DNA from 2 places in the Paraneptunicella aestuarii genome. Region 2 is predicted to be linked to the other one. Evidence: predicted binding sites of a transcription regulator. Region 2 holds the regulator's gene; the other holds the start of a gene.

Region 1 (12,554 bases), 790 kb from region 2:
CATAAACGGGATCGTCTTTTTGACTTTCACCAATTTCTTTCGTTAATTCCAATGCCTTTTTTTGTGCCTGAATTAATTCAGACATGATAGATCCTACGACTTTCGTCAAGTCTGCCATAACTTCGTCTCTTTCCTGTTTTCTAGTCAATATTAAGGGTTGGCTGGAGCTGCTTGCTCTGTAATTGCAGTTTCAAACAAGTCCAGAATGCGCCCCATACCGCCAGGAATATCATCTTGTACAGCACGAACATTGATGTTGATGGTATGTTCAGTTTTGTAGCGATTACTGGTGGCTTTAGACGAAGAATGTTTCGCAGAAACACTGGCTTTAAAGTTCACTTTCACTGGCGAAAGGAATTGCTTGTAGCCTACTGATAGCTCAGCTTTGGCTTCAACCGATGTATCACGCTTGGTCGTGCGCACCATTTCTTCCGTAATCTTGGATGTGAAATCAATCGTCATATCCTCAATACGTAAGTAGGGAATGGGCACAATGGTTAGAATGGGAACGGTGAGTGTAATTTCATCCAGTTCGCCTTCGTTGTTGCGGGATTTGTAAGTGAATACCACCATTCTTACATCACCAAATTGCTCGTCCTCAGAGTCTGAGGTGAAGCCAATGGAGCGAATAAAGTCAATGGAGGTTTGGGCTGCCATAGCTTGAGCTTCGACTGCTGCGTTCATCGGAGCGCCTATCAAAGTTCCATATGGGATACTACCCAATATTCTGTTTGCGTAACTCATACCATAAGTCCTCGAAGTAATCCGACACGACTTCAGGTGATAAGACTTCTATCCCTAAAGTGAGTCTCTTGTGTATATCGCTGATACAGCAAGCGACAATCCAGCCTTGAAAAACGCATTCCATCCTCAAAGCGAATGTACATTAAAAACCAAGGGGAAATATTTTCAAGTTTTTGGGCATAAAAAAAGACCTTTATAAAAACACGGTTTTACAGGATAACCTCTTATACTAAAAGGAAATAATGTTCTCAATTGGTCGGATGTGTTGGGGCAAGTTACTCAGTGCATCGCATAGCAAAGCTTCGATACTGACTTTTTTATGGTTTTATCACGGCTTTCATGAGGTTTATTAAGGCAGTTAAATAACCTGAAATGAGATTGAGCCAGTCTGTTTGTTCTCACTGTTTCATCAACGGCTTCATAAAGGAGGCTATTAACACAAGCCTCCCGAAACGGCCTGCCATGAATTCGCTACATGAATTTTCTACATGAGCACTGGCGTTGCCCTGGTGATTTGCATGAGCAAACCTTCAATGGCATGGGAAAAATCCTGCTTTACCTCGTCTTGCCGGAACTGTAATTCCGCAATGCCCGCCAATTGCCCACATAAGTGAGGTTGAGTCGTAATTAACACATACCCGGGAAGTACCAATAACGATGCCTGAGCCTGCGAATGAGAAGAGCCGGATACAGGCTCGCCCGTGTGCTTTTGGTTGCCTGAATTCGCATGAAAAAGCGACAACCAACGCTGTTTTAACACCAAATTCCCCTGTTCAAGCGGAAACTCTTTGACAAAACATCCCCCAAAGCCCTTAAAATCACAATTAGCCATTGTAAACTCCAAATTAGTTTATACTGGTTAGCTGCTTTTGGGTGTTGCAAGCACCTAAAAGCGGCGACTATAAAACTCATAATTATTCAGCTTGTTGCCCTATCGTCCGATTTCTTCGTTAGAAGTGCTCAAGTAGTAATCATACGTTCCGAGCTTCTGCCTCGAACTCGAACGATATGGCTTAAATCTGAACAATTACAGAATTAAGCTGAAATAATTACTCATACTCGTAATAAATACATCAAACCTTCAAATTCAGCTATTTCGAATAACACATCAAAAGCTATAAAAGGTTCATGAAAAATACCTCCTTCCAACTCATTGTTGAATTACATAAAACAGATAAAAATATATCAAAAATGGCAGAGTTAAAGAAAGAATAAAAAGGAATCAAAATAAAGAGTAATGCTTAAAAAGTGATAGATAAAATGCTGTTAACTTGTTGACACAAATGGATTTAATTGTTTTCATTTAATTCGACAAACAAGAGGGGGGAAACTTAATGGTGATTCACTTTTGGGGATTGATAAATGTCACTGTTGGGTGTCGAACTTCTATTTCAAAACGGAATAGTAGTCAAAAAATCACCATGAAATTGATATAAGTAACAGGTTGTTTCGAGTTTTTAAAATAACTCAATTAAAACAATGGGTTATGAATTTAATTTCTTGCTTTTTCAAAAAACACATGGTGACACCCCTTTAATAACGGGAAGACAAGCAACAAATGAAACTTGCAAAAACAGTTATGGAAAGCCATTATTTTTACCAATAAAAAAGTGGTGGGTGAGAGCCGCCCGGAAATTGCGAGAGCGCGCAGCAATTTCAGGCTCGAACGCGAGGCATGGATGCCGAGCTGGAAGCCCTCACCACGGAAGGGTTCAACAACCGAAAACACGTTCTTTAATAAATGATGGTAGTAAAGCCCTTCTGTAGCCCTTTAAAATCAAGGCCTCCAGAAGCCCGCTGTTGCAGAGCTCTTAGGGCAAAGTGCCCGTGAAACAGCTTCCTCTTCGGAAGCAAATAGACCCCCTTTTAGTTGCAGAGCTCTTAGGGCAAAGTGCCCGTGAAACTCAATAGACCAATAATAGGGGAATTGGAATCAACGTTGCAGAGCTCTTAGGGCAAAGTGCCCGTGAAACTTCTAACCTCGTCATTAATCACACATTCCACCCCTGTTGCAGAGCTCTTAGGGCAGAGTGCCCGTGACAAAATTGCCGGGAGCAATTTATGTCGCACTTCCATGTGCTCCACTTGCTTCGCAAGCCAGCTAAAGCTGTTCTGATTTGTTCCAACAAATCTTGGTGAATAGCCGAAGGCTAGCCCCGAAGGGGTGAGTCCCGTGGATGGGACGAATAAACATGGTTGGAGTTAGCAAGGTTGTAACAGACACAACTGTTGTTGATTCTCTGGATTCCGGCTCGGAGGCCGCTATGACGATGGACTGTTCAGGGCAGAGTGCCCGTGACAAAAACGCCTGGAGCGTTTTTGAACATGCTTTAGCATGGCCCCGAAGGGGTGAGTCCCATGGATGGGACGAATAAACATGGTTGGAGTTAGCAAGGTTGTAACAGACACAACTGTTGTTGATTCTCTGGATTCCGGCTCGGAGGCCGCTATGACGATGGACTGTTCAGGGCAGAGTGCCCGTGAAACCTCTCTCTTTTGCAAGAGTAGAATTTCGTTTAGTTGGTTGCAGAGCTCTTAGGGCAGAGTGCCCGTGAAACTAGATAAGAAACAAGGCCAATATGATAAAGAGAGGCGTTGCAGAGCTCTTAGGGCAGAGTGCCCGTGACAAAATTGCCGGGAGCATTTTATGTCGCACATCCATGTGCTCCACTTGCTTCGCAAGCCAGCTAAAGCTGTTCTGATTTGTTCCAACAAATCTTGGTGAATAGCCGAAGGCTAGCCCCGAAGGGGTGAGTCCCGTGGATGGGACGAATAAACATGGTTGGAGTTAGCAAGGTTGTAACAGACACAACTGTTGTTGATTCTCTGGATTCCGGCTCGGAGGCCGCTATGACGATGGACTGTTCAGGGCAGAGTGCCCGTGACAAAAACGCCTGGAGCGTTTTTGAACATGCTTTAGCATGGCCCCGAAGGGGTGAGTCCCATGGATGGGACGAATAAACATGGTTGGAGTTAGCAAGGTTGTAACAGACACAACTGTTGTTGATTCTCTGGATTCCGGCTCGGAGGCCGCTATGACGATGGACTGTTCAGGGCAGAGTGCCCGTGAAACCTCTCTCTTTTGCAAGAGTAGAATTTCGTTTAGTTGGTTGCAGAGCTCTTAGGGCAGAGTGCCCGTGAAACTAGATAAGAAACAAGGCCAATATGATAAAGAGAGGCGTTGCAGAGCTCTTAGGGCAGAGTGCCCGTGACAAAATTGCCGGGAGCAATTTTGAATAGCCGAAGGCTAGCCCCGAAGGGGTGAGCGCAGGGAAAGCGCGAATAAACATGGTTGAATGTGGTGATGACTTCCAGACAAGCACCTGTTGAATCTGGTGTGTTGCTGATAAGAGCGATGATTAGGGCAGAGTGCCCGTGAAACGCTAAATACCATTCTAGCACTGCTAGAAGAAACTCTGTTGCAGAGCTCTTAGGGCAGAGTGCCCGTGACAAAATTGCCGGGAGCAATTTATGTCGCACATCCATGTGCTCCACTTGCTTCGCAAGACAGCTAACGCTGTTCTGATTTGTTCCAACAAATCTTGGTGAATAGCCGAAGGCTAGCCCCGATGGGGGTGAGGCTCCGGTCTGCGTTAGCAGATTTATCGTGATAGGTAATCACGATAAAAGGAACGAACGACGCGACAGGAAGTCGCGGCTGGAACCAAGCACCACGGATGGGTTAAGCAACCGTAAACTTGTTGTCGCTTCAATGAAAGTTGTATCCAAGGAAAGCGCGAATAAACATGGTTGGAGTTAGCAAGGTTGTAACAGACACAACTGTTGTTGATTCTCTGGATTCCGGCTCGGAGGCCGCTATGACGATGGACTGTTCAGGGCAGAGTGCCCGTGACAAAAACGCCTGGAGCGTTTTTGAACATGCTTTAGCATGGCCCCGAAGGGGTGAGTCCCATGGATGGGACGAATAAACATGGTTGGAGTTAGCAAGGTTGTAGCAGACACAACTGTTGTTGATTCTCTGGATAGCGGCTCGGAGGCCGCTATGACGATGGACTGTTCAGGGCAGAGTGCCCGTGAAACAAACGGCAAGCAAAACTTATTTCGTCCTGCTCCGTTGCAGAGCTCTTAGGTCAGTATGCTTTTGTTATTTCTTTGGGTTTCTTGTATGACACGTCCTTCGGACGCGCCAGTTACTTTTCCCAAATTAATAAATAGTCAGCTGAACAAGAAAAGTAACCAAAAGAAATCAGCCCCAACGGTTACCCTATTCCTGTGCTTCTCGAATATTAAAAGCCGGTCTCACGGTGCATCCATGCACCGAGCAGCCCTAATTCATCATCCCTGATGAATTGCTTTTAATATTCTTGCGATGCTCGGGGTTAACCGAGGGGGAACAGACCATTCTTCAAACTCCATACCACACTTGATGTGGCATCCAGTGAATCATCCGTTTTTTAAATCATTGAGTTATTGAAAAGAACCTGAAACGTGTTCAGGTTGACGCTGTTTTTTAAACAGTTCTGGCTCGGTTTGACGCTGTTGTTTAAACAGATTCCGCGTTTTTGTAGCGTGGAAGGAAGGTAGTAGTTGCTTTTAACTACTACCTCGGAATGTTTATGAGTAATTAAACAAGGCTGCTAATTCTGGCTTTGATGCCAGCGGTATCGAGCCCTAATTCAGCGTACATTTCTTCCTGAGTTCCTTGCATAATGAATTCATCCGGCAAGCCAAGAAGGGTGATTTTCACATCATATTGCTTGCTAAGTACGTATTCTGCTACGGCACTACCCGCGCCACCGGCAATGGCATTATCTTCCAGGGTTAACAGCAGTTCGTGAGAAGATGCTAGCTGGTCGATCATGTCCGTATCCAGAGGCTTCACAAAGCGCATATCCACCAGCGTTGCGCCAAGATCTTCTGCGGCTTGTTTTGCGTATGGCATGAGTGTGCCAAAGTTGAGAATAGCGATTTTGCTACCTTGTTTAATCAACTTGGCCTTACCAATTTCCAGCGCTTGCATGGCTTCTTCTACTGGTTCGCCATTACCGGAACCGCGAGGGTAACGCACGGCGGCGGGCGAATTCATTTTATGCCCGGTATAAAGCATATTACGGCATTCCTGTTCATCTGACGGTGTCATGATGGTCATATTGGGAATACAACGCATGTAACTGATATCAAAGGCGCCCTGATGAGTTGGGCCATCTGCACCAACAATACCGGCACGGTCAATGGCAAACAAAACCGGGAGGTTTTGCAGTGCGACATCGTGAATGAGCTGGTCGTAGGCGCGTTGTAAAAAAGTTGAGTAAATGGCAACAACAGGATTGTAGCCTTCAACGGCTAAACCCGCTGCAAAGGTGACTGAGTGCTGTTCGGCAATAGCGACGTCGAAGTAGCGTTCAGGGAATTCCTGAGAAAACTTCACTAACCCTGAGCCTTCGCGCATGGCGGGTGTGATGCCCATGAGAGTGGGATCTTCTCGTGCCATATCGCATATCCAGTCGCCGAAAATGCTGGAAAATGTGGGGGCACTACCTTTGCTACTAGGTAATTTTTGTTCTTTTGGATTGAACTTCGGTACTGCGTGAAATTTGATAGGGTCTTTTTCTGCCAGCTCGTAGCCTTTACCTTTTTTGGTGACGACGTGAAGCAGTTTCGGGCCACTCATCACTCTCATGTTGGCCAGAGTTTCAACCAGGCTGTCAACATCGTGCCCATCAATGGGGCCAACATAGTTAAAGCCCAGTTCTTCGAAAATAGTACCGGGAGCCACCATGCCTTTAATGTGCTCTTCGGCTTTGCTGGCAAATTCCTTGATAGGAGGAACATTGCTAAGCAGTTTTTTACCGCCATCGCGAATGGAATTGAAAAAGCTGCCGGTTAGCAAGCGTGCCAAATGGCTGTTCAGCGCTCCCACGTTTTCGGAAATTGACATCTCGTTGTCGTTCAATACAACCAGCATGTCTTTGTCCATATCGCCGCCATGATTTAACGCTTCAAATGCCATACCTGCTGTCATGGCACCATCACCAATCACTGCGACGACTTTTCGACTTTTGCGTTCTTTCTCTGCGGCAACGGCCATGCCTAACGCGGCGCTGATAGACGTCGAAGAGTGACCCACCGCAAAGGTGTCGTATTCGCTTTCAGGTGGCCAGGGGAAAGGATGCAGACCACCTTTTTGGCGAATGGTGGTAATACGGTCTCGGCGTCCAGTCAGAATTTTATGGGGATAAGCTTGATGACCCACATCCCAAATTAAACGGTCAAACGGCGTGTTGTACACATAATGTAATGCAACCGTGAGTTCTACGGTTCCCAGGCCAGAAGCAAAATGCCCGCTACTTTGGCTCACACTTGCCAACAGAAACTGCCTTAGCTCATTGGCAAGAGCTTTTAACTTGTCTTTAGGGATGCGGCGTAGCTGTTCTGGCGTTTCTGCCAGGCTCAGCAAGGGATAGTGTGCTAAATCAAGGGTCATGCTTATTATTATGTCCGGAAATTAATGCTCGCGCTGCACCACATAATGGCTAAAGGCGTTTAAGAGCTCGGTATTGTACGGGATTGCATCTAGCGCGTGTAGTGCTTGTTGATGTAGATCCTGTAAATATTGTTGTGCTTGTTCCAAACCCATCAAGCTGGGGAAGGTGCTTTTGTTGGCGTCTTGATCCGAACCTTGAGGTTTTCCAAGGGTTTGAGTGTCGGATGTGACATCCAGAATGTCATCGCGTACTTGAAATGCCAAGCCTAAAGCGTGGGCATATTGGCTGAAAGAATCGGTTTCCTGTTCATTCAGATGCGCCAGTGCGCATACCATTTCTATGCAGGATTTAATGAGTGCCCCGGTTTTTAATTCGTGGATTTGGTGTAAAGCGGATAACGAAACCGTTTTGTTCGTTGCCGCCAAGTCCAGAGCTTGTCCGCCACACATGCCTTGGTAGCCAGCGGCACGACTTAAAATGCTCACCAGCTTTACTCGTTCAAGAGTGGCTGGGGCAGGGTAATTAGCCAGAATATCGAATGCCAGTGTTTGCAGTGAATCACCCGCGAGAATCGCGCTAGCTTCACCATAAACAACATGGCAAGTAGGCTTGCCTCGTCGCAGATCATCGTCGTCCATTGCTGGCAAATCATCATGGATCAATGAATAGGTGTGAATGCATTCAACGGCAAGGGCGCACATATCCAGATTGGCTTTATCGACGTGAAGTATTTCGCCAGCAGCGTAAACCAAAAATGGGCGCATTCGTTTGCCACCTGCTAACAGACTATGCTGCATGGCTGCTTTTAGGTTGGAGTGATGTTCTGGAAGGGCGTTAATTTGTTCTGTAAGCAAGCTTTCCATACGAACAGCGACTTGCTCCTGGAATGCTTTCCAGGGCATGGTATGTTGAGCATTAACGGCATTTGGCATTATTCAGCCAAGCCTCCATCATAGGGCTCATTTTGCTGCTCTGATTGCTGTTGGGGCTCGAAATCGATAAGTTGCTGTTCACCGCTCTTTTCAATCAGCATTTGCACTTTCTGTTCAGCTTGTCGTAGTTTTTGCTGGCTTTGATTGGCAAGCTGTACGCCTCGTTCGAAAGAAGCAAGCGCTTCTTCTAATGGAAGATCTCCACGTTCCATTCGGGCAACGATGTCTTCCAATTCGGCAACGGCTTCTTCAAATGACAGGCTGTCTGGCTTTTTAGGCTTGCTCATAAGGTAGATTTATTTGGTTCCATAAAAATGATGCTGCACATTAACCGAGGTACATGAGTGGATCAAGTAGCCAACGGGCAGGAGGTGTAATATTTCCGCTATTTTAACTCATTGACATCTGATGATCATTATTCAACGCTATAGAAAATAACTGGGTTGTCGATAACAACGAAAATAGAAGGAAATACCGATGCAATTTATAAGGTATTATTTTTGAGTCGCATCGCCGTAATTAGACAGTGACAAATAGTGAAACTCCATTAGACTTGATGTTAACAAGCTGATTTCGCTTAAATTTCACAGAGCGCTTCGAACGTATGATTTTTAATAGGGGGAATGTGTGGATTTAGCAACCTTGATAGGTATGGTTGGTGCCATCGGGTTCGTGGTCATGGCCATGATTCTTGGTGGTAACGTTGAAATGTTTATCAACATACCATCTATATTGATCGTATTTGGTGGTTCCATCTTCGTTGTACTTTCCCAGTTTACGCTTAATCAATTCTTCAGTGCCGGTAAAATTGCCGGGAAAGCCTTCATGTTTAAAATTGAAGCTCCGGAAGATTTGATCCAGAAAATCGTTGAAATGGCTGATGCGGCTCGTAAAGGGGGCTTTTTGGCATTGGAAGAAGCTGAAATTGAGAATGATTTCATGCAAAAAGGCGTGGATATGCTGGTGGATGGGCACGATTTGGATGTTGTGCGTTCTACCTTATCGAAAGACATTACCATGACGACTGAGCGTCATATTTTTGGTGCCACTATCTTTAAAGGCATGGGCGATATTGCACCTGCAATGGGTATGATTGGTACATTGATTGGTTTGGTTGCCATGTTGTCTAACATGGATGACCCAAAGGCTATAGGCCCTGCCATGGCGGTGGCATTGTTAACAACGCTATATGGTGCTTTCTTTGCGAACGTTATTTGTTTGCCTATTGCGGTAAAACTTAACAATCGTGCAGATGAAGAACGATTGAATCAACAACTGGTACTGGATGGTATTATCGGTATCGCTGATGGGCAAAACCCGCGTGTTATTGAAGGTATTTTGAAGAATTACCTGCAAGCCAATAAACGCAAAACGGGTGCTGAGGCTGAGGAGTAGGGCGTGTCTGAAGAAGCACAAGAATGTCCTAAATGCCCCCCTCCCGGGTTGCCTGCCTGGATGGCGACTTTTGCGGATTTAATGTCGTTGCTAATGTGCTTCTTCGTGCTGTTGCTGGCTTTTTCTGAAATGGATGTATTGAAGTTTAAGCAGATTGCTGGCTCGATGAAGTTCGCCTTTGGTGTGCAAAATAAAATTGAAGTGAAAGACATTCCCAAAGGTACCAGTGTTATTGCCATGGAGTTCAGACCCGGGCGTCCAGATCCTACTCCTATCGAAAATATTCAACAGCAGACGATTGAGATGACTCAGCAGATGTTGGAGTTTCAGGCGGGGGATGAAGACAGTGCGGGTGGGCGTCAGAAGCAGCGAGGCCAACAACGTGGCGGGCAAACCAGCCAAACAGCAACGGATTCATCGTCTTCACAAGCTCAGGCTGCCAATGAAGAGCAGGTTGCCGAACAGATGAAGAAGGTTGCTCAGCAACTAGAAAAGCAAATTCTCGATGGCTCCATTGAAATGGAATCTTTGGGTCAGCAAATTACGATCCGAATTCGTGAGAATGGTGCGTTTTCCGCAGGTTCTGCTTTCTTGCAACCTCAGTTTGTTCCTATTATTCGTAAGATTGGTCAATTATTGATTGATATGCCGGGCGATATCGAAATTTCTGGTCATAGTGACAATCAGCAAATTTCCAACGAGTTGTACACCTCTAACTGGGACTTATCTTCTCAGCGAGCTGTTGCTGTAGCTGAGGTACTGCGTACAGTCCCACAGTTTAACGAGCAGCGTATGGAAGTGGTTGGTCGGGCTGATACCATGCCGCTTGTTCCTCATGAAGAACCCGATGCAGCCTTGCGTAATCGGCGCGTTGAGATTGCGATTAATCAGGGTAAACCCAAGTTTTCTGATCCAATATCAGTGATCCCGGATGATAAATAGGCGTATTATCCTGTACCGAGTTTGTTCAGCATTCTAAAAAACCATGAAGCCCCTTGATTGGGGCTTTGTTGTTTTTGGGTGTTGCGGAGCTTCAATGGATTACTATTAAATTTTGCTCAAGCACTGGTCTATCATTGGATTGGTGGTATGATCCCGCCCCAGTTTTTAAGCCCTAAATCGGAAGAGGGTATGTTGAGCGTTTCGGTTTTTGACCTGGTCGAGCTCCATTCCCCATATTTGTATGAAATTTATCGTTAAACTACACCCTGAAATCACGATTAAAAGTGCTTCGGTAAGAAAGCGTTTTACTCGCCTGTTGGAATCTAATATTCGCGTCGTGTTTAAACATCGTGATGTGGATGCTGCTATTAAGAATAGCTGGGACAAGTTGGAAGTACGTCCTCGTAATCAAGAGCCCGATCATATTGAGCGTGTTCGTTCGGCGTTGGCGCATATTCCTGGTATTGAACAGGTGCTTGAAGTAAAAGAAAGCCAATACACGGATTTTGATGATATTTATCAGCAAGTGAGCGCCGTTTGGGGGCCTCGAATTGCAGACAAACGTTTTGTGGTTAGAGTTAAGCGCAGAGGTAAACATGATTTCACGTCGGTTGATGTGGCGCGTTATGTTGGTGGTGGTTTAAATCAGAACTTCCCCTCTGGCGGCGTATCTTTGAACAATCCAGATGTCGAAATTCAGTTGGAAGTGGATAAAGACAAGCTGTTGTTGATTGAAGACAGGTTCAAAGGGTTGGGAGGCATGCCCCTGCCTACTCAGGAAGATGTCTTGTCTTTGATTTCCGGTGGCTTTGACTCCAGTGTTGCCAGCTTTGAATTTATTCGTCGCGGTGCAAAAACTCACTACTGCTTTTTCAATCTGGGTGGTCGAGAGCACGAATTGGGCGTTCGACAGATTTGTTATTACCTGTGGCAAAAATACGGCATGTCGCACCGTGTGAAGTTCATTTCGGTGGATTTCGCTCCTGTGGTAAATGACATTGTAGAAAACTGTGAATCTGGCTATATGGGCGTTGTACTTAAACGTATGATGCTGCGAGCGGCTTCTATCGTCGCCGATAATCTGCAAATTAAAGCCCTGATAACCGGTGAATGTGTGGGGCAGGTCGCCAGCCAAACCCTAACCAATTTGCATGTTATCGATCAGGTCACAGACAAGTTGGTGTTGCGTCCACTTATCTGTATGGATAAGTCAGACATTATCAAACGTGCCAGAGAAATAGGTACGGCAGAATTGTCGGAAACCATTCCTGAATATTGTGGTGTTATTTCGCGCAGCCCTAATGTTAAAGCCAGCCTGGAAAAGACCATAGAAGAAGAGCAGAAGCTGAATCTGGAGCTGATCGAACAAGTGGTTCGTGCCAGCAATGTGTTGGATATTCGCAATATTAACCAGGTATTTGGTCAGGAAGCAAAAGACATTGAAGCGGTTTCTGATCTGCCACAAGATGCGGTGGTGTTAGATATTCGTTCTCCGGAAGAAGAGGACGCTAGCCCATTGGAATTGGATACTGTTGAAGTGAAACATGTACCTTTTTACAAGCTGGAGCGAGTCTTCTCTGAGCTGGATCAGAGCAAGCAGTATTATCTGTACTGTGATCGTGGCGTGATGAGCAAGTATCACACTTTGCTGTTACGTGAGCGCGGATTCCAAAACACTCATCTTTACCAGCCGGCTAAACCGAGCGTGGCAAATGAGCCATCTAAGGAAGGCTAATCCCTTTTATTTGTTGGTACAGTTTTTCATGATGGGGTAGCGATACCCCGTGTCTGCGGGCTACTTGCAACAGGTAGCCAGTAATAAAGTCAATTTCCGTTTTACGCTGTTGCCGAATGTCTTGATACATGGACGATATATTTTCGGCCGTGCCGGTGATGACGTTATTAATGCTGGTAAGCAAGGATGAATATTCAAAAGGCTGGTTTTCCAGTTTTAGGATTTGCATTAATTCACTGACCAGAAAATGAATTTGTTCCTGGTATTCTTGCTTCTGCAATTCCCCATTCTTTACCTGATTAGCCGCTGTAAGCGGATTGATAATGGCATTAATGGCTAATTTTTGCCAAAGAGGAAAGG
Region 2 (12,554 bases):
AATCGACAGATATTTTGACATTGTAGTCTGTGCCGATGAGGTGACAAACACGAAACCGCACCCAGAGTCAGGATATAAGGTTCTCGATCACTATAAAGCCAATGTTGACGCCGCCATTATGGTGGGTGATACCACTCATGACATGCTGATGGCGAAAGCAATGGGATGTGCCGGGCTAGCGGTAACTTATGGTGTCCATACTCCGGAAACGCTGCGAACCAGCGATCCAAAATGGTTAGTGGACTCATTTGATCAAGTTACTGACGTTATCCTGCAACACTTTTCCGTTTCAGATTAATACGATTATCAAGCTCTGTTGCAACCGCAAACAGCCCATTAATAAATGGGCTGTTTAATCACTTTATCTGGCTTCGCGTTGATTTCAACATCAACCACTGTCTCTTGCCATTTCTCAGGTTCAATTTGCTCCAGAACGATAGATACAACCTTATCAGGGCAATCAAACACTTTAACCATCGTCGCAGTCATCTCATCAATAAGCACCTTTTTTTCTTCTGGAGAGATATCTGTCGGAAAACACTTAATATTGATATGAGGCATAAAAATCCTTTAATTATAATAGGTTATAAAACAACAAAGGGGTTTCCAGATACAACTATTTTTCTGAAAAACAGCCTGCATTGTATCAACGATAGAAAGAGGGTGTTAATTATTACCTATATGATTTTAAAACAAGGAATAGATGGTGTTTATATAGATTATTTCTTATGCAGGCTAATGAGTAGTTCCGCTTCTGCGCGAGGAATGTCGCACTCCTGCATAATCTCCTCAATTGATGCACCAGCGGCCACCAATTTATTGGCTTTAGTATATAGAGGGCTACTGGCTTCCTGATGTTCAAACTCAACCTGTCGGTTGGCTATCTCAGTTTGTTTATTTTCCAGCGTTCTGATACTGGCTTCCAGTTCCTTGACCCGGTTTCCCAGCCCCAACATACCAGTGCGTATCTCGTGCAACATATCTTGCAGTTGATTATAGCCTTTCTCGATACTTGGCTGCCGTTGCTCCAGTTGTTGTAACTTCTGCTGTAATTGCTGACGATTTTGCTCACCACGCAAATAGAAGAACACAGCCAAAATAATAGCGATGCCCGCAACTAATAGCGAAATGTACTGCATTATCAACAAGTAAGAAGCCTCTTATGAGATGTTAACTCTGCCAGTATAGCCCGAACAGAATAAAGAATGCTGCATTTATTAGCAAAATGGAAAGGATTAAATGTCAAATTAAGACTGGCAGACGATATCAGGGATTGACTCCCTAAATACACATACAAGTGAAGGGCGCTTACGGCACCCTTTAAACGAGAAAAGAAAGCTCCCGTCAGGAAAGTGCGAGAGCTCAAATGATTATATTTTGGAGATTTCGTCCCACTCATCATCAGTGAGCAATTTATTCAAATCCACCAAAATTAATAGCTCGCCATCACGATTAGAAACGCCCTGGATAAATTTAGCGCTTTCTTCAGTGCCCACATTCGGCGCACTATCGATTTCGGATGTTTTCAGATAGACAACTTCAGCTACGCTATCAACCAAAATACCGACAACCTGTTCATCTGACTCAATAATAACGATACGAGTATTATCAGTAGTTTCAGCTGACGGCAAACCAAAACGAGAGCGAGTATCAATAACCGTAACCACGTTACCGCGCAGGTTGATAATACCCAACACATAATCTGGTGCTCCCGGTACAGGCGCAATTTCAGTGTATCTCAATACTTCCTGCACCTGCATAACATTAATGCCATAGGTTTCGTCACCAAGGCGATAAGTCACCCATTGCAGGACTTCATCATTTACATCTTCAGCAGTGTTAGTTCTTTCATCACTCATGAAATGCGCTCCATTAGATCGCTTTATTGTTCGTTACTTGTGAGCCCTTTATCAAGCATATCAATTAATTGGGTAATATCGAGCAAAGCACACATCTTTTCTTTTACCATGCCGGCAAGCCAGGGTCTTTTCCCCCTTTCTTCACGCCATTTAACGTCATCCGGACTTAAGGTAACCGTGTTAATCAGTGTTTCACAAGTCAATCCCCAACGGCTCTCACCTAGCATTATAAGATATTGATAATTTAATGATTCTGCCAGTTTTTCGTTGTACTTTTCTGGCATTACCCATTTTGCTGTATCGACCGTATTCAATTTTTCTTCACGATGCAACATAATCCCCATAAACCAGCTCGGTTTTCCGAACAAGGGGCTTGGTTCTTCCAGATTATGTATACCGCCCAGCTGAATGAGAGGAACAGCAAGAGTTAAACCAGCAACTTCAAAGAACAATGCCTGGAATCGACCGCCTTTTAGTATCTCCAAACTATCAATGGATGTTTCTACTTTCTCCGGCAATTCCAGTTCTGGCAATATTTCAGCTATTGGAGCAGAAATAGTTCTAGAAGCAGGTGTCGATACGGGCTCTGGTGTCTTTTCCTCTGGAATTTTCACCCGCGGCGCTTTTACTTCAACTGCAGGTGGTACATCTACAACTTCTTCAACCATCACTTCTTCAGCAATGATCTCCACAACAGGTTCTGGTGCTTTAGGTTCAACCTTTTCCAGCAATCGAGCAACAGATTCACGCTGAACCTGATCTTTAACAAAAGGTTCATCTGTCAGCAAGGCTGACAAATATTCTTCCATCACATCTTCATTTGCAAATGATCCGTTGTTCATAGCGATGGCTCTAATGATTGAATGTAGTTAAGAAGGCTATTGTACGCAAAAACACCTCTGGAGCGAGGGGCGAATACAGATGGAGGCGTCTGCGCCTGACTTGCGTCTCTAAAGCGGGTATCAACGGGAATAACACTTGACCACACCGACTTACCATAAGATGTACGCAACTTTTTATAGGCATCAAGAGCAGCTTTAGTACGCTTATCAAACATTGTGGGTACAATCGTATAGTTAAACTTCTTGTTCTGCGATTTTTCCATGATCACCAGTGTGTGCATCATGCGATCCAAACCTTTTAAGGCTAGAAATTCTGTTTGAACCGGAACCAAAATTCGGCTACAGGCAGCTAGAGCATTCACCATCAAAACACCAAGCACTGGCGGACAATCAATTAATACATAATCAAATTCGTCCTGAATACTTAGCAAAGCTTTACGAAGAACCAACCCCATACCGCCTTTTGTGCCCATCTGTCTATCAAGTGTAGCCAGAGCCATAGTGGCGGGCAAAATAAACAAAGAATCGAGCTTGGTAGGGCATAGGCAATCCAGAACTTTGTCTTTAGTTAATGAATCACCCGATAAAAAGACATCATATACACTACTGGATAGTTCTTCTGAATCAATACCGAAATAATAGCTGAGTGATGCGTGAGGATCAGTATCCACAAGCAATACGCGCTTACCTCTTTGCGCCAACAGGCCACCCAAAGTTACCGTGGTAGTGGTTTTACCAACTCCCCCTTTTTGGTTAGCAACCGCCCAAATGATCACAAATTTGCCTTCTACCTTAAATTAAGAATATTATTCCGAGATATTACATCTCTCTTTTAATGGAATCAGCCATTTCAGACAAGGCTATGCTACGCTCAGCAATATTAGCCTTGGCGACAGCTTGGGGCATCCCATAAACCACACAGGATTGCTCATCTTGAGCCCAAATCCTGGCTCCTTTATCCTTCAATTTTCGACACCCTTCTCGTCCATCAGCCCCCATTCCAGTCAGTATAATACCCAAGACATCTCCACCATAAACATCCGCTAAAGAATCGAAAGTCAGGTCAACGCTGGGTTTGTACGTCATACTATCATGGATGTTGGAATCCGTAATGCTGATTCTGGGATTGGAAGGCGTCCCTTTTACCAACATCTGTTTTCCTCCAGGAGCAAGATAAGCAACCCCCGGGCGTAATACATCACCATCAGCAGCTTCTTTCACTTTAATCTGACACATTTGGTTCAAACGCTCAGCAAATGCCGATGTGAACGTACCCGGCATGTGTTGCACTAATATAATAGGATATGAAAAAGTCGCAGGAATTTCAGTCAAAATAGTTTGTAAGGCAACTGGGCCACCCGTCGATGTACCAATCGCTAACAGCTGATAACGCTTATGGCGGCTGGAAAAAATATCTCGTCCTGTATCAGCCAAACTGTCAGAACGAATGAATGTTCGGGTTGCCTTGGTCTTGCCCGGAGTAAATGCCAACTCGGGCGCTCGCCTGAATCGACCAATAGTACCTTTGCGTAAACCTAAAGCTCTGACACGCGATTGCAGCAGTTCAATAACTTCTTTACGGTCTCGGGCAATGTCCTCAAACTTTTTAGGCAGAAAGTCCAAAGCTCCAGCTTCAAGTGCATCTAACGTAGCTTGAGCACCTTCGTAGGTCAGCGAGGAAAACATAATGATGGGAACCGGATGTTGATTCATTATTTCCTTAACAGCCGTAATTCCATCCATTATCGGCATTTCAACATCCATAGTAATGACGTCAGGATCAAGCTCCCGCACCATCTGAACGGCTTCTTGACCGTTTTTAGCTTCACCGACAACTTCTAACTTTGGATCCTGCTCCAAAATCTCTCGAACTCGTCTTCGAAAGAAAGTGGAATCATCAACGACCAACACCTTATAAGGCATTATACAAATCTCTTATTTTTCAAAAGGTACTCGCAACAATGTGAGTATCTGAATAATTCATTTTAAGGGAAACACGGGAATAATCTTTCAATCCGGCTAGTCCCAACTGCGAATTTGACATCAGCCAACTGTGAGCTCTTATACAAGATTTAGAGATAACCCTATCTCAAGTGTAGTCAACTAAACTCAAAGGAAACAATTTAAATTGAAGATAGCAATTCAGCTTCGAATGAAACCAAAAATGAGTTCCTACAGTTCCCTTGCTGTTTAGCGACATCATTCACAGTCCTGACTGCAACTACTTGGAACCATTAAGAAAATAGCTCCCTGAACCATACGTATTTCCCGACAAATTCATGCCGGGAAATGCGAGGTATGTAAACCAACAAGCCTTATTTCAGGGCTTTTTTAGCGTACCTTTTCAATAAGCTTGGTATATCCAATATCAAAGCAATTCCACCGTCACTGGTAATTGTCGCACCAGCCATGCCAGGAGTACCTTGTAATAGTTCATCAAGCGGTTTAATAACCACTTCTTCCTGTCCAATAAGAGCATCAACAACGAAACCGACTTGCAATGTACCCATTTGAACAACAACAACATGCCCTTTGGCACGTTCAATAGTGCCAGGCTTACGGCGCAACCATTCTCGCAAGTAGAATAGCGGTATCGCTTTTGAACGAACAATCATGGTTAGCTGTCCGTCAACAGTATTGGTTTTGCTCAAATCGACATTCAAAATTTCATTGACTGAACTCAATGGCAACGCGAAGGTTTGTCCACCGACAATAATCATCAATGTTGGCAAAATAGCCAGTGTGAGTGGAACCTTGATTTCAAGTCTGGTGCCCACTCCCATTTGAGAATGGATATTGATCGAGCCGTTTAACTGATTAATTTTGGTCTTAACAACATCCATACCCACGCCTCGACCAGAGATATCGGATATCTCGGTTTTGGTCGAAAAGCCGGGGGCAAAAATCAAATTGAACGCTTCAATATCAGACATACGAGCGGCTGCATCTACGTCTAAGACGCCACGAGCAATCGCAATACTCTTTAATTTCTCAGGATCCATACCCTTACCATCATCTTCAATGGTTAGTAATATATGATCCCCTTCCTGAGCTGCCGCCAATTTGACAGTACCGGTACGAGGCTTACCGGAAGCAGCACGCTCATCGGGCATTTCAATACCGTGGTCAACAGAGTTACGCACCAGGTGAACCAATGGATCAGCCAATGCCTCGACCAGGTTTTTATCTAAATCGGTTTCTTCACCTTCCAGCTCAAGAACAATTTCTTTCTTCAAGCTGCGAGCCAAATCTCGAACAACACGAGGGAAACGACCAAATACCTTCTTGATCGGTTGCATACGAGTTTTCATGACAGCTCCTTGCAAATCCCCGGTAACTACATCCAGGTTTGCAATGGCCTTGCCCATATTCTCGTCATTAATATTAATACCTAGGCTTAACAGGCGGTTACGCACCAACACCAGCTCACCAACCATATTCATAATCTGGTCAAGGCGCTTGGTGTCTACACGAACCGTTGTTTCAGCTTGAGGAGGTGGCGCGGCGCCTTTCTTGTCATCCTTCTTAGGTCCAGTAGCAGGTGCTGATGCAGCTGGACTAGCAGCGGCGATACTTTGAGTAGCCTTCACTTTATCAGGTTCTGACTTACTTTCAGGCGCTTTTACAGGCTCAGCTTTAGGAGCTGCGGGCTTATCCTTGGGCTTGGTTTCAGAAGGCTTCTCAGATTTAGGCTGAGAGGGTGCTGTGACACTTGGACCTTTACCTTGACCATGAAGTTGATCCAGTAAAGCTTCAAATTCATCGTCAGTAATATCTTCGTCTTCACCAGTGGAAGACGCTACAGGAGCAGGTTTAACTTTGACTGGCTCAGGAGCCTCATCGTCCTCGGAACCGAACTTGCCCTTACCATGTAATTGATCCAATAACGCTTCGAATTCGTCATCGGTAATATCTTCATCGACATGACCTTTAGGGGAAGGGCCTTTTTTACCAGCCTCTTCATCCTTACCTGGGGCACCGTTAGGTCCATGAAGTTCGTCTAATAGTTTCTCAAATTCATCTTCGGAAATTTCGTCAATACCGCCATCACGACTATCAGAAGAGTCATCATCTTCACCAAATAAATCAAGCCCCAGATCGTCATCATCAACATCAGGAACTATAGGTGATGATGCAGGCTCTGGCGCAACAGAAACTTCTTCATCCTTGCTTTGAGGTTGACTCAATCTATGCAGGGTTTCCAACAATTCAGGAGACGCGGGTTGTAAAGGCTCTCTGGATTTGACACTTTGGAACATTTCAACAACAACATCTGTTGCCTGCAGAATGACATCCATTAATTCAGGAGTTAGCTTGCGCTGTCCATTACGCATTACGTCAAAAACGTTCTCTGCGCCGTGACAAACATCTACCAGTTCAGTCAGCGATAAGAAACCCGCCCCACCTTTTACAGTGTGATAGCCACGGAATATCGCATTCAACAAATCTGAATCTTCGGGATTATTTTCCAGATCGACGAGTTGTTCTTGTAGTTGCTCCAGAATCTCTCCGGCCTCGACCAAAAAGTCCTGAAGGATATCCTCGTCCAAGTCAAACGACATATATCAGTTCCCCCTAGAAACCCAAGCTTGAAAGAAGATCGTCAACATCATCCTGACCAGTCACAACATCATCTCGGCTTTCGGCGTCAATAATAGGACCTTCAGGAGATTGGGCTGCTTTCTCTCTCTTTTCTTTTTTAGAGGTTTCACTCACCTCTGGCTCACCGAACACTTTTAATACGTTAACCAGGCTGTCTTCAACTTCCTTCACCAACTCAATAACTCGGCGAATGACCTGACCGGTTAAGTCCTGATAGCCTTGAGCCATCAACACTTCAGTTAGCAAGCCTGTTAATTGGGAAGAGTCATTACTGGACTCTTCCAGAAACTTATCAACACTATGGCATAATGCTTTAAATTCACCCAATTCCAATTGGCGAGACATGAGTTTCTTCCATTGGGGAAGAATACCATTAATATCAGCGCACATTTTCTCGGCAATGGGCATACTACTTTCAACAGCATCCATGGTTTGGTTCGCTGCCTGCTCGGTAGTTTCAATAACATAGTTTAGACGAGACTGAGCATCGGGAATGTCTTCTGTCGCCAAGTCAGCAATTCGAGAATCAATGTTGAAACTATTCAATGAATCGTGCAACTGGCGTGTCAATTTTCCGACTTCCGCAAACAATTCCATGGAATCCTGAATTTTAGTCGCTTCCAACAAGGCGGTGGCGGCATCGTTGTCGCCAGCTTCCAAAAACTCAACTAATTGTTTGGCGTCGTCTAACGACATAGGTGCATTTGTAGCGGAGCTCATAAGACTTCACCTCTGTATTGCAGGTTCAGCCGGAACTAACCCAAGCGCTCAAAAATTTTGTCAAGCTTTTCTTTCAAGGTCGCAGCTGTAAATGGTTTAACAACGTAGCCATTCACGCCAGCCTGAGCCGCTGCAACAATCTGTTCTTTCTTAGCTTCTGCTGTCACCATTAAAACAGGAGTATGTTTCAAATTATCATCAGCTCTGATTGCACGAAGCAAATCAATTCCTTGCATACCAGGCATGTTCCAATCTGTTACCACAAAGTCAAAATCGCCTTGTTGTAACATCGGCAGAGCAGTGCTTCCATCGTCTGCTTCTTGCACATTGGTGAAACCCAAGTCTTTTAATAAGTTTTTAATGATACGTCTCATTGTCGAAAAGTCGTCAACAACAAGAATTTTCATATTTTTATCCAAAACCGCCTCCAAAAAGGACCAGACCAACAGCTATTATTGTACTTATTTATTCTGCTTGCCAAGCCTGCATACGAGATTTAAGTCTAAGCATTGCCTGACTATGTATTTGACTGACTCGAGATTCACTGACTTCCAATACTTCACCAATCTCTCTGAGGTTCAGTTCCTCGTCATAATACAAAGAAAGTACTATCGCTTCACGCTCTGGCAAGGTTGTAATGGCATTTGCCAATGCCTTCTGGAACTCCCCCTGCATTAAATCATCCAGAGGGCGATCACTACCTTTATTATTTTCCGTTGTTAATACATCTTCCGTGACACCCAAATCTTCAATTCCCACCATTTTGCCTGAATTTACTTCATGCAGCATTTGGTGATATTCATCTAATGATACGCCCATTTTCTCGGCGATATCAGTATCTTTTGCATCGCCTCCGGTTTCGCGCTCAACAGCATGAATGGCTTCAGCTATGGCACGTCCATTTTTATGAACGGAACGAGGTGTCCAATCACCTTTACGAATATCATCAAGCATAGCGCCTCGAATTCGTATCCCGGCGAAAGTTTCAAAGCTGGCGCCTTTACTTCCATCGAAGTTACGCGCAGCTTCCAATAAGCCAATCATGCCGGCCTGAATTAAGTCTTCAACAAGAACACTGGCTGGCAATCGAGCCATCAAATGGTGAGCAATACGCTTTACTAATGGTGCGTGTTGCTCGACCAATTGCTGCTTATTATCTAATTGTTGATACGCCGCTGCTTTGTTATTCACGCTTGGTCACTTACCGCCTGTTGTTTCACCAACTGTTCCAGGAAAAACTCCAAATGACCTCCTGGTTGTGCAGGAATCGGCCAAGTCAATGCTGTTCTGGCCAAATTCATAACTGCCACAGAAGCTGGCGAATTGGGAAACGCTTCCACTATAGCTTTTTGCTTACGTACCGCCTTGCGAATATTTTCATCATAAGGAATGGTCGCAACTAATTCCAGAGCCACATCCAAAAATCGGTTTGTTACTTTGGATAGTTTAGCAAATAACTCCTGACCTTCTCGTACATTTCGCACCATATTGGCAACAATCTTAAAACGAAACACACCATGGTCACGATTTAATAACTTCATTAATGCATATGCATCGGTTAAGGATGTTGGTTCATTACAAACAACAACCAACACATCCTGCGATGCCCGGGCAAAGCTTAATACCATGCCGGAAATACCCGCCGCTGTATCAACAATAAGTACATCAACAGGTGTACGTAATTCACTAAACGCCCTTATTAAGCCAGCATGTTCTGCGGGCGTCAATTCAGTCATAGACTGTGTACCTGACGTTGCTGGCGCAATTTTAATTCCGTGAGGGCCTTCTACAAGAATTTCGTCCAGAGTACATTCACCAGACAAAACATGCGAAAGATTTTTCACTACACGCAATCCCAGCATAACATCGACATTGGCTAAGCCCAAATCGGCATCTAACACCAATACGCGTTTACCTAATTTAGCCATTGAAATAGCAGTATTCAAGGTAATGTTAGTTTTACCAACACCCCCTTTTCCGCCTGTAACGGCAATAACTTTAGTTAAGCTAGGCTGGTTCATTTTTCTCAAACTGCTTGCTTGATCCTCGATCATACTGCGACTGCTGATTGTTTAAATTGTTCTGCCGTAGTATGCGGTAAACAGTATTTTTTATAAAGCTTTGCTGCTGCCGATACCAAATATTTTGCTTCTGCCAACTTCAAATCTTCCGGAACCCGCTGCCCATCAGTCAGGTAACTCACAGGTACCCGCTTCTGAATAGCAACACTTACTGCTTCACCAAGGCTGTAACATTCATCCAACTTTGTAAATATACAACCTTTCATCATATCTTGCTGAAAAGCTGTAAAAGTTTGTTCAAGCACTTGCCTTTGAGTATTCGCCTGAACCACCAGATACATATTAATATCAGCATTTGTTTTACTGCTCAATGCTTCTAACTGTTTGATTAATCTGGTGTCTCTTTGACCAAACCCTGCAGTATCTATTAATACTAATCTCTTATTACGGAATTGATACAAAACATCTGATAACTCTTGTGCGTTTGATGCTTTTTTAACCGGACACCCCAGAATTTTGCCGTAAGTTGCCAGTTGGTCATATGCCGCAATACGATAACTGTCAATTGTTACCATAGCCACTTGATCTGCGCCATGTTTTTGTGCGAATTGTGCAGCTAATTTCGCAATTGTTGTTGTCTTACCGCAACCGGTAGGGCCAACCAAAGCAACAACACCTCCTTTTTCAAGGATATCGTTAGAGCCTGTTTTCAAGCGGTTAGCCAATAATTTAAGAATAAACAACCAGGCTTCACGCTCATCACAATTCTCAGGCGCATAGGACACAACCTCTTCCGCCAAGTCACGGTTAATTCCCATGTCTAACAAGCGAGAGGTTAAATAGGCTTGTAAAGGATGACTACGCTTCTTTTCCTGATTAATAAGACCAGATACCTGAAATTCCAAGACATCTCTTAAAGATTTTAATTCCTGGCGAATATCATCCATCGCACTGTTGCTAACAGGCTCTTGTGGCAAATCACGTTTAGTATGGGCAGACATCGCCGTGACGTTACTTGCAGGTTCTTTCGATGTGGCTACCGACATTTTCGCTGCAGCTGCTGGCTGATAGGGAGCACGTTGATTTCTCAATTCAGGCACTTCAGCATCAGCAGATTGAGTGCCTGTTGCTTTATATTGCTTTTCCAACAAGGCTTTCAAACTATCGGAGCCCGATTCGCCAATGACTTCACTTAATGTAGGCGAACGCTTTCCTTTAGGAGCGACAGGCGCTTTAGCCAATTCAGGAATAGGATTAGACGCAACTGGCTTAGGCGTACCCATTTTTGGCGCTGGCTCTTTGTCGTAAGCTGCGACAATCTCAATACCATCACCCACTTTTTTATTTGACATGATAACGGCGTCGCCACCTAGCTCTTCTTTTACCTGATTTAGAGCGTCGCGCATGTCTTTACCATAAAAGCGTCTAATTTTCATACGTCACCTTCGTACTTTGGTCAGCTTATTGCCCAATAGAGCTGACAATCTTAATTTGCTTGTCGTCAGGAACTTCTTGATACGACAACACATGCAATCCAGAGATACTATGTTTCAAGAATCGGGAGAGAACCGGACGTAACATGCCCGATGTCAATAATATGGCAGGCTCACCTTCTAGCTCTTGTTGCTGTGAAGCCTCTGATATTGAGCTCTGGAGCCTTTCAGCTAATCCAGGTTCGATGCCAGCGCCATCTTCTCCCCCAGCTTGCAACGACTGATGCAACATCTGTTCCAACTCTGGAGCCAAAGTAATGACAGGTATCTCTTTATTGCCGCCATTAACCTCTTGAAGAATCAAACGTTTCAGGGCGATACGGACTGCAGACACCAATACATCAGGGTCTTGGCTCTTAGGCCCATACTCGGACAAGGTTTGAATAATGGTACGTAAATCACGGATCGGAACACCTTCATACAATAGCGTTTGCAATACGCGCACTACGGTACTTAGAGGAAGAATGTCAGGCACTAAACCTTCAACCAGTTTCGGATTGCTCTTGGCCAGCATATCCAACAATTGCTGTACTTCTTCATAACCCAACAACTGATAAGCGTTATTCGTTAACAACTGGCTTAAATGCGTAGCCACAACAGTAGCCGCATCCACAACGGTATAACCCAATGTTTGAGCATGTTCGCGTTGCTCAGGACGGATCCAGACAGCATCCAATCCAAAGGCAGGATCATGAGTCGGTGTGCCATCCAGCTTACCAAAAACTTGTCCCGGATTAATCGCCAACTCGTCATCATGGCTAATTTCCGCTTCACCTACGCTAACACCCATCATAGAGATGTTGTAAGTATTCGGGGTTAAATCCAGGTTATCGCGAATATGTACAGGTGGAATAAGGAAGCCCAGCTCTTGCGACAATTTCTTACGTACGCCTTTAATACGTTGCAGCAATTCACCACCTTGCGCTTTATCGACTAATGGAATTAAACGATAGCCCACTTCCAAACCAATGGTGTCAACCTGTTGTACGTCATCCCAGCTAAGCTCTTTTACTTCAA

Evidence for each region. Region 2 encodes FliA, which starts transcription of late flagellar genes. Its sites were predicted from a motif close to CTAAAGNTNNNNNNNNNNNNGCCGATA; they were not measured.
Region 1: the regulator FliA is predicted to act here: its motif matches at 8,548-8,574, upstream of pomA (flagellar motor protein PomA).

The regions. Positions count from the first base shown of each region.
Region 1 is NZ_CP074570.1:3,296,369-3,308,922, reverse strand. It holds gene KIH87_RS12485 (hypothetical protein) at 1-85, opposite strand, end outside; gene KIH87_RS12480 (DUF2589 domain-containing protein) at 151-684, opposite strand; gene KIH87_RS12475 (hypothetical protein) at 1,229-1,576, opposite strand; gene KIH87_RS12470 (hypothetical protein) at 4,661-4,834, shown strand; gene dxs (1-deoxy-D-xylulose-5-phosphate synthase) at 5,330-7,189, opposite strand; gene ispA ((2E,6E)-farnesyl diphosphate synthase) at 7,211-8,092, opposite strand; gene xseB (exodeoxyribonuclease VII small subunit) at 8,122-8,409, opposite strand; gene pomA (flagellar motor protein PomA) at 8,750-9,517, shown strand; gene KIH87_RS12445 (flagellar motor protein MotB) at 9,578-10,459, shown strand; gene thiI (tRNA uracil 4-sulfurtransferase ThiI) at 10,701-12,194, shown strand; gene KIH87_RS12435 (ketopantoate reductase family protein) at 12,181-12,554, opposite strand, start outside.
Region 2 is NZ_CP074570.1:4,086,019-4,098,572, forward strand. It holds gene KIH87_RS15770 (HAD family hydrolase) at 1-298, shown strand, start outside; gene pptA (tautomerase PptA) at 337-561, opposite strand; gene KIH87_RS15780 (DUF2802 domain-containing protein) at 720-1,139, opposite strand; gene KIH87_RS15785 (chemotaxis protein CheW) at 1,371-1,859, opposite strand; gene KIH87_RS15790 (chemotaxis protein CheW) at 1,883-2,701, opposite strand; gene KIH87_RS15795 (ParA family protein) at 2,698-3,477, opposite strand; gene KIH87_RS15800 (protein-glutamate methylesterase/protein-glutamine glutaminase) at 3,521-4,624, opposite strand; gene KIH87_RS15805 (chemotaxis protein CheA) at 5,017-7,263, opposite strand; gene KIH87_RS15810 (protein phosphatase CheZ) at 7,277-8,023, opposite strand; gene cheY (chemotaxis response regulator CheY) at 8,059-8,442, opposite strand; gene KIH87_RS15820 (RNA polymerase sigma factor FliA) at 8,489-9,214, opposite strand; gene KIH87_RS15825 (MinD/ParA family protein) at 9,211-10,077, opposite strand; gene flhF (flagellar biosynthesis protein FlhF) at 10,074-11,480, opposite strand; gene flhA (flagellar biosynthesis protein FlhA) at 11,506-12,554, opposite strand, start outside.